One region of the Priestia sp. Y58 genome, then DNA from elsewhere that is predicted to be linked to it. Evidence: a T-box and tRNA genes for the amino acid it is inferred to sense, from the RefSeq annotation. Region 1 holds a T-box; the other holds one or more tRNA genes.

Region 1 (8,753 bases):
TGTTATGTGCAGTTGTACTTAAACGGAATTACAAGTGGTGGCGGCTTTTACTTGGCGGCTTTATCGGTTCATTAATTGTCCTTCTTATGTTTACGCCTTTTTCTCATCTCATGGTTCACCCTGCTATTAAAATTTTATTCTCTTTTTTTATGGTATTGATGACGTTTGGTTATAAACGACTGCGCTTTTTCTTTGAGAATTTATTAACGTTTTATTTTGCAACCTTTGTTGTTGGTGGAGGGTTAATGGGCGTTCACTTTTTATTTCAAGATCAGTTTCTTGTTCTTAATCAAATGGTTGATACAAAATCTCCACAGTTTGGTGATCCTATTAGCTGGATATTTGTTCTTATCGGTTTTCCGCTATTATCTTATTTTTCAAAAGCACGAGTTGATGATTTGCGAATGAAAAACATTACATTTGATCAGCTGGTAGATGTGGAAGTTATTTTAAACGAACAGACGCTGTCGATGAAAGGACTTATTGATAGTGGAAACCAGCTTGTAGATCCGCTGACGAAAACCCCGGTTATGATTGTTACAGCAGATTCTTTAAAAGAAATATTGCCTGAAGGCTTAATGGAATTAAGCAAAAATGTCCAATCCTTTTCACACAGCGAAGATATTGATCAAGATTGGTATTCAAAAGTCCGCTTTGTCCCTTATCGAAGCGTGGGCCAAGCCAATCAGCTGCTGCTTGCTCTAAAGCCAGATATGGTAAGGCTGGTGCATCAGTCCAATACGATTGAAGTCACTAAAGTATTAGTAGGTATTAGTCATACAACGCTTTCAGTGGAGAAGCAATATGAATGTATTGTTCATCCGAAGCTTATCGTTATTGGAGAAGTAAGTTCCGCATCGTAAAAGGTGTGAACAAATAAAGGAGGATACAGAATGGCTACATATCGAATTCGATTTCAATTATGGTGGTACAAATTATTAATTAAACTTAAGTTAAAAACAGATGAAGTTTACTATATAGGAGGAAGTGAAGCTCTTCCACCGCCTTTAACAAAAGATGAAGAAGAAGTGCTCTTAAAAAAGCTCCCATCAGGAGATGAAGCAGCACGTTCACTATTGATTGAGCGTAATTTGCGACTGGTTGTTTATATTGCCCGCAAGTTTGAAAATACGGGAATCAATATTGAGGATTTAATTAGCATCGGTACCATCGGTTTAATTAAAGCAGTAAACACGTTTAATCCTGAAAAGAAAATTAAGCTAGCGACGTACGCCTCTCGCTGTATTGAAAATGAAATTTTAATGTATTTGCGCCGCAACAATAAAATTCGATCTGAAGTTTCATTTGATGAGCCGTTAAATATTGATTGGGATGGAAACGAACTGTTATTATCTGACGTGATGGGAACCGAAGAAGATATCATCACAAAAGACCTGGAAGCCAATGTAGATCGAAAACTTTTGTTGAAAGCACTGCACCAATTAAATGATCGTGAAAAGCAAATTATGGAGCTGCGCTTTGGGCTAGCCGGCGGAGAAGAAAAAACGCAAAAAGATGTAGCTGATATGCTAGGCATTTCTCAATCTTATATTTCAAGGCTTGAAAAACGAATTATTAAACGGCTGCGAAAAGAATTTAATAAAATGGTTTAAGTAAAAAAGCTGATTGTATAAGGGCTGAGAAGCATCTTATACAATCAGCTTTTTTAGCGTGGAATTGTCAGAATTATAAAAGTGCATATTTTTTCCTTCGGAGGAGATACTGAATTCAGAACATCATCTCCTGTTAGGAGGGAAAGAGTTGACAAGAAATAAAGTAGAAATTTGTGGAGTAGATACTTCGAAACTTCCCGTATTAAAAAATGAAGAAATGCGAAAGTTGTTTAAACAAATGCAGGCTGGAGATGGAACAGCAAGAGAAAAGCTAGTAAGCGGAAATTTACGTCTCGTACTCAGCGTGATTCAACGTTTTAACAATCGTGGAGAATTTGTTGATGACTTATTTCAGGTTGGGTGTATTGGATTAATGAAATCCATTGACAATTTTGATTTAAGTCAAAACGTGAAGTTTTCTACATATGCTGTCCCAATGATTATAGGGGAAATTCGCCGCTATTTACGTGACAATAATCCAATCCGTGTTTCTCGTTCCCTTCGTGATATTGCTTATAAAGCTCTTCAAGTTCGTGAAAGGCTTATGAGTGAAACATCCAAGGAACCTACAGCTGAGGAAATTTCAAAAGTCCTAGAAGTGCCGCATGAAGAAATTGTGTTTGCTTTAGATGCTATCCAAGATCCGGTTTCTCTATTTGAACCTATTTACAATGATGGTGGAGACCCAATCTATGTCATGGATCAGCTAAGCGATGAACGCAACCGTGATTCAACTTGGATTGAAGAAATTGCTTTGCAAGAAGGTATGAGAAGATTGAACGAGCGAGAAAAACTAATTTTACGAAAGCGCTTCTTTCAAGGTAAAACACAGATGGAAGTGGCTGAAGAAATTGGTATTTCTCAAGCGCAGGTTTCTCGTTTAGAAAAAGCTGCTATTAAACAGATGAATAAAAATATTCAAAGTTAACAAAAGCTCTCTAAACTGGCAGCTGCTCGTGTTCATACAATCAATACCATTCACTTTATTTGATGTTCAACTTAATAAGCATCGTGTCTATAAAAACGGACACGGTGCTTATTTTGTATGTATCAATGTATAATACATGACCAAAAGATATTCATATCCGGTTTCCTATTGCTGTGAGGAATTCTAGCTACTCGTTGAGAATGTCTCTTGATGAAAAGATGTGTAATTAGTGAACAAAATGCCTATAGAACGAGAATGGCAGAGAAAAAATAAGCTTTTCCTTCATGAAATGAAAATTTGAAAATATATATAGGCTAAGGAATAAAGTTGGCTATAGGAGGAGAGAGCATGTTAAAGATTTCAGAGTTTCAGCTGAAAGACGTAGTGAATGTAGCTGATGGCAAAAAACTTGGAAATGTAGGGGATATTGATATTGACTTAACAACGGGAAAAATACAGGCCGTCATTATCGGAGGCTCTCGTGTATTGGGCTTCTTTGGAAAAGATGATGAAATTGTGATTCCGTGGAAAAATATTGTGAAAATTGGTTCTGATGTCATTTTAGTACGTTATAAAGACGCATTTCAGCCTGAAGAGAATTAGTTTTTTGTCAACAGCACCTAGCAATCTGTGGTACAATATGTGAGAACAAATGAAACAAGGGATGTGTCACATACATGAATCCTGAGCCATTAAAAAAAAGCCATCACGAGTCGTTTATGTGGCTGAGCCCTTGGGTAGAAAAGAATGATATGCTTGTTGTTGGTTTCACCACAAAAAATGGTGGCGTGAGTAAACCTCCATTTGCTTCTTTTAACCTAGGGCTTCACGTAAACGATAACGTAGAAGATGTTATTACAAATAGAAAAATTTTAGCAGCCGAACTAGACATGTCTTTTGAAAGCTTTGTATGTGCTGAACAAGTACATGAAGCAACTGTTCAAAAAGTAACAAAAGCCGACTGTGCAAAAGGACTCTACAAGTATGAAGAGGGCATAAAAGCAACGGATGGCATTTATACAAATGAATCTGATATTTTGTTAGCTTTATGTTATGCAGATTGTGTTCCGCTGTACTTCTATGCGCCTGATCACCATTTAGTTGGTCTAGCTCATGCCGGGTGGAAGGGAACAGTGAAAGATATTGCAGGAAATATGATTCGACGTTGGGTAGAGCAAGAAAATGTTCCAGTTGAAGATATTTACGTGGCGATTGGCCCTTCGATTGAAGATTGCTGTTATGTTGTCGATAACCGCGTCATTACACAAGTAAACGAAGTAGTTGGCCAAAATGGATATCAAGAAGTAAGCCCTGGACAATACGCGCTTAATTTAAAAAAAGTCAATAAGCTGCTGATTCAAAACGCAGGCGTATTGCCGGAACGAATTTTAACATCGTCGTATTGTACAAGCTGTGAAGATGACCTGTTCTTCTCACATCGCCGCGACCAAGGGAAAACAGGACGCATGTTTAACTTCATAGGCTTTAAGGAGGAGTAATTACATAGTGACAGCTAGCGTAAGTGAAAATCTAGAAGCAGTTCAACAAACAATTGCTGAAGCGTGTAAAAAAGTTAATCGAAATCGAGAAGATGTAGAGCTGATTGCTGTAACAAAATACGTTTCCACAAAACGAGCAGCAGAAGCAGTGGATGCAGGCATTTTACATCTCGGAGAAAACAGGGATGAAGGTCTTCTAGAAAAGTATGAATCAATCGGTGAGAAAGCGACCTGGCATTTTATCGGGAGCTTACAAACAAGAAAAGTAAAAAATGTGATTGATAAAGTTGACTATATTCATTCACTAGACCGATTATCTTTAGCAAAAGAAATTGATAAACGTGCAGGACATCGTATAAAATGTTTTGTACAAGTTAATGTTGCCGAAGAACAATCCAAGCATGGCCTTGCTGTAGAAGACGTAATTCCATTTATTAAATCCCTTGAAGAATTTACAAATATTCAAGTGGTTGGATTAATGACCATGGCTCCTCACACAGATGATGAGCCCGCGCTTCGCAGCTGTTTTCAAGGTCTAAAAAAATTGCAGGATCGTATACAAGAACTAAACTTGCCATATGCACCGTGTACGGAGCTATCAATGGGAATGTCAAACGATTATGCAATTGCAATTGAAGAAGGAGCAACATTCATTCGACTAGGAACCACGTTAGTTGGGAATGAACGTTAAGGAGGTGTAATTCAAGATGAGTATGAAAAATCGCTTTAGAAGTTTCTTTGCTCTTGATGACGATACTGAATATGTAGAAGAACATTACGAACAAGAAGAGTCGGTAGAAGAGCCTGTACAGCAGTCGAGACCAGCAGTGAAAGCTAGTCAGCAGCCGAATCAGCAGCAAAATGTGATTAGCTTGCAAAGCGTTCAAAAATCATCAAAAATGATGCTTTGCGAACCGCGCGTCTATGCCGAAGCACAAGAAATTACGGATCATTTAAAAAATCGTAAAGTCGTAGTTGTTAATTTACAGCGCATTCAACGAGATCAAGCAGTGAGAATTGTCGACTTTTTAAGTGGTACAGTTTATGCTTTAGGCGGGGACATTCAAAAAATTGGAACCGACATCTTTTTATGTACACCTGATAATGTAGACGTAAGCGGAAGCATTTCAGATATGATGGGAGAACACGATACAACAAACGTAAAGAGGTGGTAGTTTTTGGACATCGTTTTTGGGATTCTTGGGCAATTGATTGGTCTTTACTCATGGGCACTAATTATTTACATTTTGATGTCTTGGGTACCCGATGTAAGGGCATCTAAGTTTGGTCAGCTGCTTGGCAGTATTTGTGAGCCTTACTTAGAGCCTTTTCGTAAAATCATTCCGCCGATTGGCATGATTGATATTTCACCTCTTGTTGCAATCTTTTTACTACGATTTGCGCAAGCAGGGGTACGTTCACTTCACAGTATGGTTGGATTTATTTAAAAAGGAATCGCTGGATTCCTTTTTTACATACCAATAGTAGGAGTAATAATATGTCTATTTATGAACATTTTAGGCAAGAAGAACATGGATTTATTGACCAGGTTCTTCAGTGGAAAGAAGATGTCCTACATCAATACAGCCCAAAATTAACGGACTTTTTAGATCCAAGAGAACAGCAGATTGTGACGGCTATTGTCGGGACTGAAGGAGAGGTTCAAGTTTCATTTGATGGTGGACAACCGTTTGCTGAACGCAAGCGTGCGCTGCTATATCCGGATTACTATGTACCTCAAAGTGAAGATTTTCAGTTGTGTATGTACGAGCTCAATTATCCTAAAAAGTTTGTGACAATTGAACATCCTCAAGTTCTTGGTTCGGCGATGTCTTTAGGACTGCGCCGTTCAAAATTTGGAGATATTTTGGTCGCGGGAGACGATATTCAGCTTGTAGTTGCAGAGGAAATTTCTTCCTATATTGAGATGAATTTAACATCAATTGGAAAAGCCAAAGTTTCACTTTCTTCTATTCAAAGAGAGCAGCTGCATGTGGTAAAAGAAGAGCTGATTGAACACGTTTATACAGTTTCTTCAATGAGGCTTGATGTTTTGCTGTCGACTATTCACAATTTATCAAGACAAAAAGTCCAGCCGTTTATTGCAAATAGAGCGGTAAAAGTAAATTTTAAAGTCATTGAACAGCCGTCTTTTGAATGTCATGAAGGTGATATTTTGTCGCTTCGTGGCCACGGCAGAAGTCGTATCGTTTCACTTGAAGGCAAAACCAAAAAAGAAAAATGGCGAATTGTTGTAGGAAAGCAGAAATAAAGAAATCTACTAGCAGGAAATTTTAAAAATATGTCGAATAAACCATTACTAATGATGTAATGAGACAACACGGAGGTGGCCTAGATGCCTTTAACCCCTTTGGATATTCATAACAAAGAGTTTAATCGCGGGTTTCGCGGATATGATGAAGATGAAGTAAATGAGTTTCTTGACCAAGTAATTAAAGACTATGAGCTGGTAATGCGTGATAAAAAGGAGTTAGAAGGAAGAGTATCTGAATTAACAGATCGTCTTGGACATTTTACTAACATCGAAGAAACGTTAAATAAATCAATTTTAATTGCTCAAGAAGCAGCGGAAGATGTGAAGCGAAACGCTGAAAAAGAAGCGAAGCTCATTATAAAAGAAGCAGAAAAAAATGCGGACCGTATTATTAATGAAGCACTGTCTAAGTCTCGTAAAATTGCGATGGACATTGAGGAGACGAAAAAGCAGTCTAAAGTATTTAGAACTCGTTTCAAAATGTTAATCGAAGCACAGCTTGAAATGTTAAACAGCGATGACTGGGATCAGTTGATGGATTATGAGATGCCAGCGCTAGAAGAAAAAATTGACTAGTCAAGACATCATCTTGACTTCTCACGTTTTGTTGTCATATAATTTGGTAACAGATGAAATTTCATATCAAACAGTACGGAGACAGGGAGAGTAGCTTTTTTAGTTTGTCAAAGCGAATCGAGGATGGTGTGAGCTCGATAACAAACAAAAAAGTGAAAATCACCCTAGAGTACCATTGCTGAAATGATGATAGTAAGCAGTGGCGGTTTATTCACGTTACGAATGCAAAGAGGATTTGCGTGCAGCAAATCTACTAGGGTGGTACCGCGGGAGACCTTCTCGTCCCTTTTTGGGATGAGGAGGTCTTTTTGTTATGGTACAAAAAGATATGAAATTTACGTTTTTTTTGGAGGGTAAAACATGGAATATAAAGATACATTATTGATGCCAAAAACTGAATTTCCGATGCGTGGAAATTTACCGAACCGCGAGCCTAAAATGCAAGAACAGTGGGCTGAAATGAATATTTATGAAAAAGTGCAAAAACGTACGGAAGGTCGTCCGCTATTTGTCCTGCATGACGGACCTCCATATGCGAATGGCGATATTCACATGGGACATGCCTTAAATAAAATTTTAAAAGATTTTATCGTTCGCTATAAGTCGATGTCAGGCTTCTGCGCACCTTATGTACCAGGCTGGGATACACACGGTTTGCCAATTGAAACAGCTTTAACAAAAAATAAAAAAGTAAACCGCAAAGAAATGACGGTAGCTGAGTTCCGTAAGCTTTGCGAACAGTATGCTTGGGAACAAGTAAACGGCCAGCGTGAGCAGTTCAAGCGTTTAGGCGTACGCGGAGATTGGGATAATCCATATGTAACGCTTCAGCCGCAGTACGAAGCGCAGCAAATCAAAGTGTTTGGTGACATGGCGAAAAAAGGCTACATCTACAAAGGGTTAAAACCTGTGTACTGGTCCCCTTCAAGTGAATCTGCTTTAGCAGAAGCGGAAATTGAATACTATGACAAGCGTTCAGCTTCTATTTACGTAGCGTTTAACGTAAAAGATGGTAAAGGTGTGCTTGAACAAGATGAAAAATTCATCATTTGGACGACAACACCATGGACAATGCCAGCTAACCAAGGGATTGCTGTCAATCCTGAGCTTCAGTACAGCGTAGTTGAAGCAGACGGAGCAAAATATGTAGTGGCAACTGAACTGATTGAAACAGTTGCTAAAGAAATTGAATGGGCTGAATATAAGACACTTCGTACAGTAAAAGGTTCAGAACTTGAACGCGTGGTAGCTGAACATCCAATCTACAAGCGCGATTCTTTAGTTGTTCTTGGCGATCACGTAACAACGGATGCTGGTACTGGATGTGTTCATACAGCACCGGGACACGGGGAAGACGACTTTATCGTTGGTCAAAAATACGGTTTGGAAGTTCTTTGCCCAGTCGACAGTAAGGGTCATATGACGAATGAAGCACCAGGATTTGAAGGGTTATTCTATGATAAAGCGAATAAGCCGATTACAGACAAACTAGAAGAAGAAGGCGCGCTGTTAAAATTAAGTTTCATTACCCACTCATACCCACATGACTGGCGTACAAAGAAACCAACAATTTTCCGTGCAACGGCACAGTGGTTTGCGTCTATTAAAGATTTCCGTGAAGATTTATTAAAAGCAGTAGAAAAAACAAAATGGGTACCTACTTGGGGTGAAACGCGACTTTATAACATGGTGCGTGACCGCGGAGACTGGTGTATTTCTCGCCAACGTGCATGGGGCGTGCCGATTCCGGTATTTTATGCTGAAAATGATGAGCCAATCATTACGGACGAAACAATTGAACACGTATCAAATCTATTTAGAGAACATGGATCAAACGTATGGTTTGAGCGTGAAGCAAAAGA
Region 2 (8,753 bases), on a different contig from region 1:
ATTAGCTCAGCTGGGAGAGCACCTGCCTTACAAGCAGGGGGTCGGCGGTTCGATCCCGTCATCCTCCACCACCGTGCCGGTGTAGCTCAACTGGTAGAGCAACTGACTTGTAATCAGTAGGTTGGGGGTTCAAGTCCTCTTGCCGGCACCATTTATATCGGAGGGGTAGCGAAGTGGCTAAACGCGGCGGACTGTAAATCCGCTCCTTCGGGTTCGGCAGTTCGAATCTGCCCCCCTCCACCATCTTTAGTGGGCTATCGCCAAGCGGTAAGGCAACGGATTTTGATTCCGTCATGCGTTGGTTCGAATCCAGCTAGCCCAGCCATAGAGAGCCATTAGCTCAGTTGGTAGAGCATCTGACTTTTAATCAGAGGGTCGAAGGTTCGAGTCCTTCATGGCTCATTTTAATAAGCGGAAGTAGTTCAGTGGTAGAACACCACCTTGCCAAGGTGGGGGTCGCGAGTTCGAACCTCGTCTTCCGCTCCATATAAAGCGCCCGTAGCTCAATTGGATAGAGCGTTTGACTACGGATCAAAAGGTTAGGGGTTCGACTCCTCTCGGGCGCGCCATAAACGGGAAGTAGCTCAGCTTGGTAGAGCACTTGGTTTGGGACCAAGGGGTCGCAGGTTCGAATCCTGTCTTCCCGACCATTTATGGGGCCTTAGCTCAGCTGGGAGAGCGCCTGCCTTGCACGCAGGAGGTCAGCGGTTCGATCCCGCTAGGCTCCACCAATTAAACTAAATAATTGTAACGAATAATATGGCGGTGTAGCTCAGCTGGCTAGAGCGTACGGTTCATACCCGTGAGGTCGTGGGTTCGACTCCCTCCGCCGCTACCATATAAGTTACATTTGTTATAAATATACGGAGGAATACCCAAGTCCGGCTGAAGGGATCGGTCTTGAAAACCGACAGGGGTGTTAAAGCCCGCGGGGGTTCGAATCCCTCTTCCTCCGCCATTTATTTATATCATATTCATATCATCGCGGGGTGGAGCAGTTCGGTAGCTCGTCGGGCTCATAACCCGAAGGTCGCAGGTTCAAATCCTGTCCCCGCAACCAAAGTGGTCCCGTGGTGTAGCGGTTAACATGCCTGCCTGTCACGCAGGAGATCGCGGGTTCGATTCCCGTCGGGACCGCCATTTACATAAAGGCTCGGTAGCTCAGTTGGTAGAGCAAAGGACTGAAAATCCTTGTGTCGGCGGTTCGATTCCGTCCCGAGCCACCATTTTAAGATGGCGATTGTGGCGAAGTGGTTAACGCACCGGATTGTGGTTCCGGCATTCGTGGGTTCGATTCCCATCAGTCGCCCCATCTTAAGTAACGCGGGTGTAGTTTAGTGGTAAAACCTCAGCCTTCCAAGCTGATGTCGTGAGTTCGATTCTCATCACCCGCTCCAAAAATGGGCCTATAGCTCAGCTGGTTAGAGCGCACGCCTGATAAGCGTGAGGTCGGTGGTTCGAGTCCACTTAGGCCCACCATATTCCACAGTAGCTCAGTGGTAGAGCTATCGGCTGTTAACCGATCGGTCGTAGGTTCGAGTCCTACCTGTGGAGCCATAATGGCCCGTTGGTCAAGCGGTTAAGACACCGCCCTTTCACGGCGGTAACACGGGTTCGAATCCCGTACGGGTCATCTTAAAAGCAGTTTGCATATGCAAACTGCTTTTTTTGTTTGTAAACAGAGTTTATTCTTTTGTCTAAACTCTATTTTTCGTTTTTCTATGATTTCCTCGCCCCAAATTGCATTTCTTATAGCACATCTATAAACGCTTGTTCTAAATTTCGAAAGAAAAACCTACAATAGTAATAACGGTATACTGTTTGTACAAAAGGAGGGGAATGCGTGAAAAAAATTGTTTGGTGGTCCATCGGCATTTTTCTTGTGTATGCAGCGTGTATTTGGGTGTATTTGTTCTATATAAGTGATACCTCTATTCCACAATCATTAAAAGGCACCAGCGTAGACCCGGCTACGTTTATGAATGCACGAGAACTTATGTTGACCGAAAAATATTCAAAAATTAGAGATGCACTCTTTTTTATCCGAATTCCATATGAGTGGCTAGGATTTATTTTAATTTTAGTGTTAGGTGTGTCTAAGAAAGTTAATAAGTGGTCTAAAGACGTTAGCCGTTTCGGTCTTCTCCAAACTGCTATTTATGTATTTTGGTTATCTGTTCTGCTGCTGATCTATTCTTTTCCTATGGACTGGATTAGCTATAAGCTTTCAAAGGCTTACCATATTACGACGCAACCTTTCCAAGGATGGATGAAAGATCTTTTTACAGATTTTTGGGTAAACTATGCCACCATGTTTTTAGTGATTGCTGTGTTATATGCATTCATTCGTAAGTTCTCAAAAAGATGGTGGCTGTATGCTTGGCTAGTATCTATTCCATTTACGCTATTTTTGACGTTTATTCAACCAGTGGTTATTGACCCGTTATATAACGATTTTTATCCATTAAAGAATAAAGAGCTGGAGACGAAAATTTTGCATTTAGCAGACGAAGCTCATATACCTGCTAAGCATGTATATGAAGTAAACATGTCTGAAAAAACGAACTCTCTCAATGCATATGTGACGGGAATAGGTTCTAATTCAAGAATTGTGTTATGGGATACTACTCTTAATAAATTAACAGAACGTGAAATTTTGTTTATCATGGCGCATGAAATGGGTCATTATGTAAAGAAGCATATTTATGTGGGGATTGCTTCAGCATTAGTTTTATCGATCGTAGGTTTATGGCTAACGAAGCACTTAGCTCGCTTTGTGATTAAGAGATGGGGAAAAGCATTAAAAATTACTTCTCTTAGTGATTTAAATTCTTTACCGCTTATTCTACTTATTTTTTCTGTTCTTACATTTGCTGTGAGTCCTTTAACAAATATGCAATCGCGTCATCATGAACTTCAATCTGACACGTACGCCATGGATTTAACAGGAGATAAACAGGCTGCTGTTAAAACATTTCAGGACTTAACAAAATCAGGATTATCTCAGGTGAATCCGCCGTATTTAGTGAAGATTTTCCGATATGGTCACCCAACGATAATGGAAAGAATTTCATTTGTTGAGAAGTATGAAAGAAATGAATAAGTGATATAAGAAAAAGTAAAGGATATATGAAGCCTTTGATACGTAAGTATTAATAGAAAAGCCTCCTTGCGGGTAGGAAAAAAATTCTAAAAGGAGGTTTCATTTTCGAAAGTACTGTTATATAATAACGTATGTGAAATAAAAACTGTTTTATAACAATGGGGAGGAATAGTTATTTGTGATTGAAAAGATAGCAGTTGAAATTCTCAGCTTATATTCACCTCATCTAAGTCTTACTACATGTCCTTCAACTATTTACTTATTTCATCTACGTTCTTACTGATATTATGACCAACTGCTAATTCACTTCATCATGAAACAGACATATTCTAACTGCTGCGTTTTATATTTTTATGAATATAGAATTTTAAATTCATTAGGGGGTATAAAGAATGAAAGACATTCGTGTAAAAAACCTTGAAGAGAACTGGAAAAGCGATGAGCGTTGGAAAGGAATTGAACGTCCATATTCTGCAGAAAAAGTCATTGGGCTAAGAGGGTCCATTGATATTGAACATACGCTTGCTAGAAGAGGAGCCGAAAAGTTCTGGAACTTATTAAAAACAGAGCCATACGTTCATGCATTAGGAGCTTTAACAGGGAATCAAGCAGTACAACAGGTAAAAGCAGGGTTAAAAGCAATTTACTTAAGCGGATGGCAAGTAGCTGCAGATGCAAATCTTTCAGGAAACATGTATCCTGATCAAAGTTTATACCCGGCAAACAGCGTGCCGCATGTTGTGAAACGAATCAATCAAGCGCTGCAGCGTGCCGATCAAATTCAGCATTTAGAAGGAGAAGGGGATATCGATTACTTTGCTCCAATTGTAGCAGATGCAGAAGCTGGGTTTGGAGGACAGTTAAACGTATTTGAACTCATGAAAGGAATGATTGAGTCGGGAGCATCTGCCGTACACTTTGAAGATCAATTATCCTCTGAGAAAAAGTGTGGTCATCTCGGCGGCAAGGTATTGCTTCCAACTCAGACCGCTGTGAAAAATTTGATTGCTGCTCGTTTAGCTGCTGATGTAATGGGTGTTCCAACACTTCTGATTGCTCGTACCGATGCTGATGCCGCTGATTTAATTACAAGTGATGTTGATCCTGTAGATCGCCAGTTTATTACAGGTGAACGCACCGCTGAAGGTTTTTATCGCACGAGAGCCGGAATCGATCAAGCTATTGCTCGTGGCTTAGCATATGCGCCATATGCTGATCTAGTATGGTGTGAAACGTCTGAACCAAACTTGGAACAAGCACAAAAATTTGCAGATGCTATTCATGAAAAATTCCCAGGTAAAATGCTTGCTTATAACTGTTCACCATCTTTCAACTGGAAGAAAAAATTAGATAAGAAAACGATTGAAAAGTTCCAAAGAGAAATCGCAAAAATGGGATACAAATTCCAATTCGTTACGCTTGCTGGCTTCCACGCTTTAAATCACAGCATGTTTGAGCTGGCACGAGGATATAAAACAAGAGGAATGGCAGCTTATTCAGAGTTACAAGAAAGAGAGTTTGCTAGTGAAGTAAATGGATATACTGCTACAAGACATCAGCGTGAAGTAGGAACGGGTTATTTTGATGAAGTGGCGCAAGTAGTTTCTGGTGGGACTTCCTCTACAACAGCTTTAAAAGGTTCAACGGAAGAAGAGCAGTTTCAAGCACATAAATAACAAAAAATCTATGAGTGGAACGGTCGGTTACTTCCACTCATAGGAAAAATCCTAACAAAAAAGATTCTTACAGATGTAAGAATCTTTTTTTATGTAGTAAACACGATTTAACAGACAGCTGTTCTTCCTGAGAAGAAAGGATCTGCCTGTTAAACGTACATATAAATCATTAACATGAATTAAGTTCTTAAAATATTAAGTAGATGTTTGAAGCAGGGATTGGTACTGTGCTGATAGCTCATAAAAAGCAATTTCATCACGTTGATCTAATGCCGTGTTAATGTTTGTTTCTAACAGTTCTTTTTGACGCTTAAAAAGCGATTCATCAATTACCATTTCGATATAAACATCCAACATACTCACAGTATCAATTACTTTTTTCTTGCGAGCGAGGGACTTCATCATTTCCGTGTACGATTTTTCATTGTTCATACCTCATCACCTCTGCACCCTTTTTATTATTATATAGATTAAAAGAAGAAAAAACAACTAATTTTCTAAATTTTTAGATTTTTATTTTTAGAAATGATAAAGTAAGAGGGAAACGCTACTTTCGTTTTTATCGATTGACTATTTGGTTTAAAAATGAATCCTTGGGGGCGAAGAAATTGAATCATTTAAAAAAGCGTACGGTAACGATAGAGGATTTGTACGAATTGAAGTCTGTTTATAATCCTCAGATTTCTCCAGATGGAAAAAGTGTAGTTTATACGGTTCGAGAAACGAAGAAAATAGAGAACGCGTATGAAACGCAGCTGTTTATGTTAGATCTTGAAACGGAAGAAACTAAGCAATTAACGTACTACAAAGGAAATAATCATTCTCCCGCCTGGTCCCCGGACGGCAAGTGGATTGCTTTTTTATCCGATCGCAGTCAAGCTGTTCAGCTCTACCTATTAGCAGCGACAGGCGGGGAAGCAGAAGCACTCACAGATCTTGAAAAAGGCGTTAGTAATCCAGTTTGGTCTCCTTATAGTGACGAAATTATGTTTTCCACAAAAGTAGAAGAAAAAGCTGTAAGAGTTGAACAAAATCATGAATATCCCCAGCCGTATGAAGTGGAACGTTTACTGTACAAATCCGATGTTAGCGGTTATTTAAAAGGTGAATATACTCAAGTTGCTGTCGTTAAACTTAAAAATAAAGAAGTGACGTTTGTAACGGATGGACCTTATCATCACTCTGTAGGGTGCTGGGCCCCTGATGCAAGCTCAATTGTATTTTGCAGCAGCCGAGGAGAGAATCCGGATTTATCGCTAACGATGGATGTGTTTATTTTGCATCGTGATACTAAAAAATTAACATCTATTACAGCGGAAACAGGATATTTTCATCAAGTTTCGTGGTCACCGGATGGGTCATACATAGCTTACATTGGAAATGAACGTACATACGGATCGGCTTCAATGAATGACATATATATTTATCAGATCTCTAGCCAAAAAACAGCTTGTATCACTGCTGGTATAGACTTAGAAATAGGAGATATGGTAGCAGGAGATTTCCACTTTGGAAGAACCGCAGCGGGAATTATGTGGGGCAGTAATGAAGAATTTTATTTTGTCGTAAGTGAAAAGGGTTCTGTAGGCATATATAAAGGAAATGTGAATGGAAAGTTAGACTCTGTACTTATGGATAATGCTCACGTATATGGGGTATCTGTTCTTCCCAATTGTGAGGAAGCTATTGTGGCAATCAGTACGTTTACACATCCCGGAGATCTTTATTCTCTAAATTTAAAAACAGAGGAATTAGTGAAGCTGACAAACGTTAATGACTCATTTTTAAAGCATGTGCAGCTCACAGAAGCAGAATCTTTTTACGCGACTTCTACGGACGATATACATATCCACAGTTGGGTAGTGAAAGCTGCTGCTACCAATGATGTATCTCCAACCATTTTAGAAATCCATGGAGGTCCGCATCTTATGTATGGTCATACATTTATGCTTGAATTCCAAGTACTTGCATCAAAAGGGTTCAATATCCTCTTTTCTAATCCAAGAGGCGGCAGAGGATATGGTCAAGCATTTACAGATGCGGTTCGAGGTGATTACGGGGGCATGGATTATACGGACTTGATGGCAGTAACCGACGAAGCAGTTAAGCGCTACTCTTATATTAATGAAGATAAGCTTGGCGTAACAGGAGGAAGCTACGGAGGGTTTATGACAAACTGGATTGTAGGAAGTACAAATCGGTTTAAAGCAGCGGTGACGCAACGGTCTATTTCAAATTGGACAAGTTTTTACGGCGTTAGTGATATTGGCTATTATTTCACCGAATGGGAATTAAAAGCTGATATTTATGAAAATCCGGAAAAACTTTGGAACCACTCGCCGCTTCGTTTAGCGGAGAACGTTAAAACACCGCTGTTAATCTTGCATAGCGAACAGGATTATAGATGTCCAATTGAACAAGCTGAACAGCTTTATGTGGCACTGAAAAGAAAAGATAAAGAAGTAGAATTTATTCGTTTTCCTCAGTCTAATCATGAACTTTCTAGAAGCGGTAAGCCTAATTTACGAACGGCGAGACTAAAATATTTAACAAGCTGGTTTAAACGTTATTTAAAACAGTCTCAATAAAAAGTGCATGGCTGTTCAACCAAATATGTGTGTGTAAATAAAGGCTGTATAGTAAACGTAAAAGGACAGGAAAGGTAAAACGCTGTAAAACTTTTGTTTGGTAAAGGAAAGTAGTACAATAAGTGAAAAGTAGCACAGTTGTTTAAATAAGGAGAACATTCGATGGATTTTGAAACATTAAAGCATTATTTGACACTAGACGGCGTCCTCGAGTTATTAAAACAATATCAATCATTTGGAATCATTCCAGGACTGCTGTTGCCTATTTTAGAAGCGTTTATCCCTATCTTGCCGCTTTTTGCGTTTGTAATGGCCAATGCTGCCGCTTTTGGCTTATGGTTAGGTTTTTTAATTTCATGGGTTGGCAGCTGCGTTGGATCACTGCTTGTCTTTTTGATATTTAGAAAATATGGACAAGCGAGGTTTTTACATTTCATCAGCCGGCATGCGCAAATTCGAAAGATTATGATTTGGGTAGAAAGACACGGTTTCGGACCGCTGTTTATTATGCTTTGTTTTCCTTTTACCCCGTCTTCGGCAATTAATGTAGTAGCAGGACTATCACGTGTTAGTATGGCTCAGTTTATGCTGGCTGTATTAGCCGGTAAAATGGTGATGATATTTATGATGAGCTTTATTGGGGCCGATTTTGTTTCATTTGTGAAACAGCCTCTAAAAGCAGTACTTGTTTTAGTCATCATTTTTGTTCTATGGCTTGTTGGAAAACAAATTGAACGAAGATTAAATGAAAAATCTAAAGTGAAACAGTATGACAAATAGTTTGTTTATATATAACAAATAGTGATGAAAGACTGCTTTTTAATAGGCAGTCTTTTGTTATACATACAGCCAAAAGGGGTATTGTAAACTATAGAAAAGCCTTTTCTTATAGGGATACAACAGCATTTTTGGAAGGATCTTAAAATTTTTCTTAAAGAAGTTATTTGTCTGTTTATTCGGTTGGCAGAACAATGCATATATAGAGTATCTGTCCAGTAATGAACAAGTTTTTTGTTTATCAATTATGAAGAATATGCTAAAATAAAAGAAAAAACTGGGAATAAATTAGACGTCTATTCCTAGTTGCACCTAAGTAATGAACCCTTTGTTTTCTAGAGATATACATGTTTTTTCTCAACATGTATTATCACCTCATGTATTTCAAAACGTTTTCTTAAAAATTATATGAATGATTTTTGAGCTTGACTACTAAGATGTAAGTAGAGGGATCATTACTAGAAAAGCACCGAATGATCATTAAGACGTGCTTGGCGTCGTTTTGAGGAGGGGAATGCGCTACTAAGATTCAAGCGACTTGCTGATTAATCGTTGTTAGTAAGCGTCTTATAGCGCGGGTGACATGAGATTAAAAGATAAAGTGGCAAT

What was found. The T-box of region 1 lies ahead of ileS (isoleucine--tRNA ligase). A T-box ahead of a tRNA ligase gene usually reads a tRNA of that ligase, here a tRNA-Ile.
Region 2: it encodes a tRNA-Ile, which carries the amino acid that the T-box ahead of ileS (isoleucine--tRNA ligase) is inferred to sense. The anticodon was not compared.

The regions. Positions count from the first base shown of each region.
Region 1 is NZ_JAKWFL010000001.1:489,999-498,751, reverse strand. It holds gene spoIIGA (sigma-E processing peptidase SpoIIGA) at 1-863, shown strand, start outside; gene sigE (RNA polymerase sporulation sigma factor SigE) at 894-1,613, shown strand; gene sigG (RNA polymerase sporulation sigma factor SigG) at 1,762-2,541, shown strand; gene MMB68_RS02605 (YlmC/YmxH family sporulation protein) at 2,890-3,144, shown strand; gene pgeF (peptidoglycan editing factor PgeF) at 3,219-4,040, shown strand; gene MMB68_RS02595 (YggS family pyridoxal phosphate-dependent enzyme) at 4,048-4,731, shown strand; gene MMB68_RS02590 (cell division protein SepF) at 4,748-5,215, shown strand; gene MMB68_RS02585 (YggT family protein) at 5,219-5,488, shown strand; gene MMB68_RS02580 (YlmH family RNA-binding protein) at 5,539-6,312, shown strand; gene MMB68_RS02575 (DivIVA domain-containing protein) at 6,397-6,891, shown strand; T-box leader at 6,961-7,181, shown strand; gene ileS (isoleucine--tRNA ligase) at 7,252-8,753, shown strand, end outside.
Region 2 is NZ_JAKWFL010000005.1:412,385-421,137, reverse strand. It holds tRNA gene MMB68_RS17985 (tRNA-Val) at 1-71, shown strand, start outside; tRNA gene MMB68_RS17980 (tRNA-Thr) at 76-151, shown strand; tRNA gene MMB68_RS17975 (tRNA-Tyr) at 160-243, shown strand; tRNA gene MMB68_RS17970 (tRNA-Gln) at 251-325, shown strand; tRNA gene MMB68_RS17965 (tRNA-Lys) at 330-402, shown strand; tRNA gene MMB68_RS17960 (tRNA-Gly) at 412-486, shown strand; tRNA gene MMB68_RS17955 (tRNA-Arg) at 493-569, shown strand; tRNA gene MMB68_RS17950 (tRNA-Pro) at 574-650, shown strand; tRNA gene MMB68_RS17945 (tRNA-Ala) at 656-731, shown strand; tRNA gene MMB68_RS17940 (tRNA-Met) at 762-838, shown strand; tRNA gene MMB68_RS17935 (tRNA-Ser) at 866-958, shown strand; tRNA gene MMB68_RS17930 (tRNA-Met) at 984-1,060, shown strand; tRNA gene MMB68_RS17925 (tRNA-Asp) at 1,065-1,140, shown strand; tRNA gene MMB68_RS17920 (tRNA-Phe) at 1,151-1,226, shown strand; tRNA gene MMB68_RS17915 (tRNA-His) at 1,237-1,312, shown strand; tRNA gene MMB68_RS17910 (tRNA-Gly) at 1,324-1,397, shown strand; tRNA gene MMB68_RS17905 (tRNA-Ile) at 1,403-1,479, shown strand; tRNA gene MMB68_RS17900 (tRNA-Asn) at 1,483-1,557, shown strand; tRNA gene MMB68_RS17895 (tRNA-Glu) at 1,562-1,633, shown strand; gene MMB68_RS17890 (M48 family metallopeptidase) at 1,844-3,103, shown strand; gene aceA (isocitrate lyase) at 3,496-4,779, shown strand; gene MMB68_RS17880 (IDEAL domain-containing protein) at 4,975-5,211, opposite strand; gene MMB68_RS17875 (S9 family peptidase) at 5,388-7,367, shown strand; gene MMB68_RS17870 (TVP38/TMEM64 family protein) at 7,530-8,147, shown strand; gene fabG (3-oxoacyl-ACP reductase FabG) at 8,728-8,753, shown strand, end outside.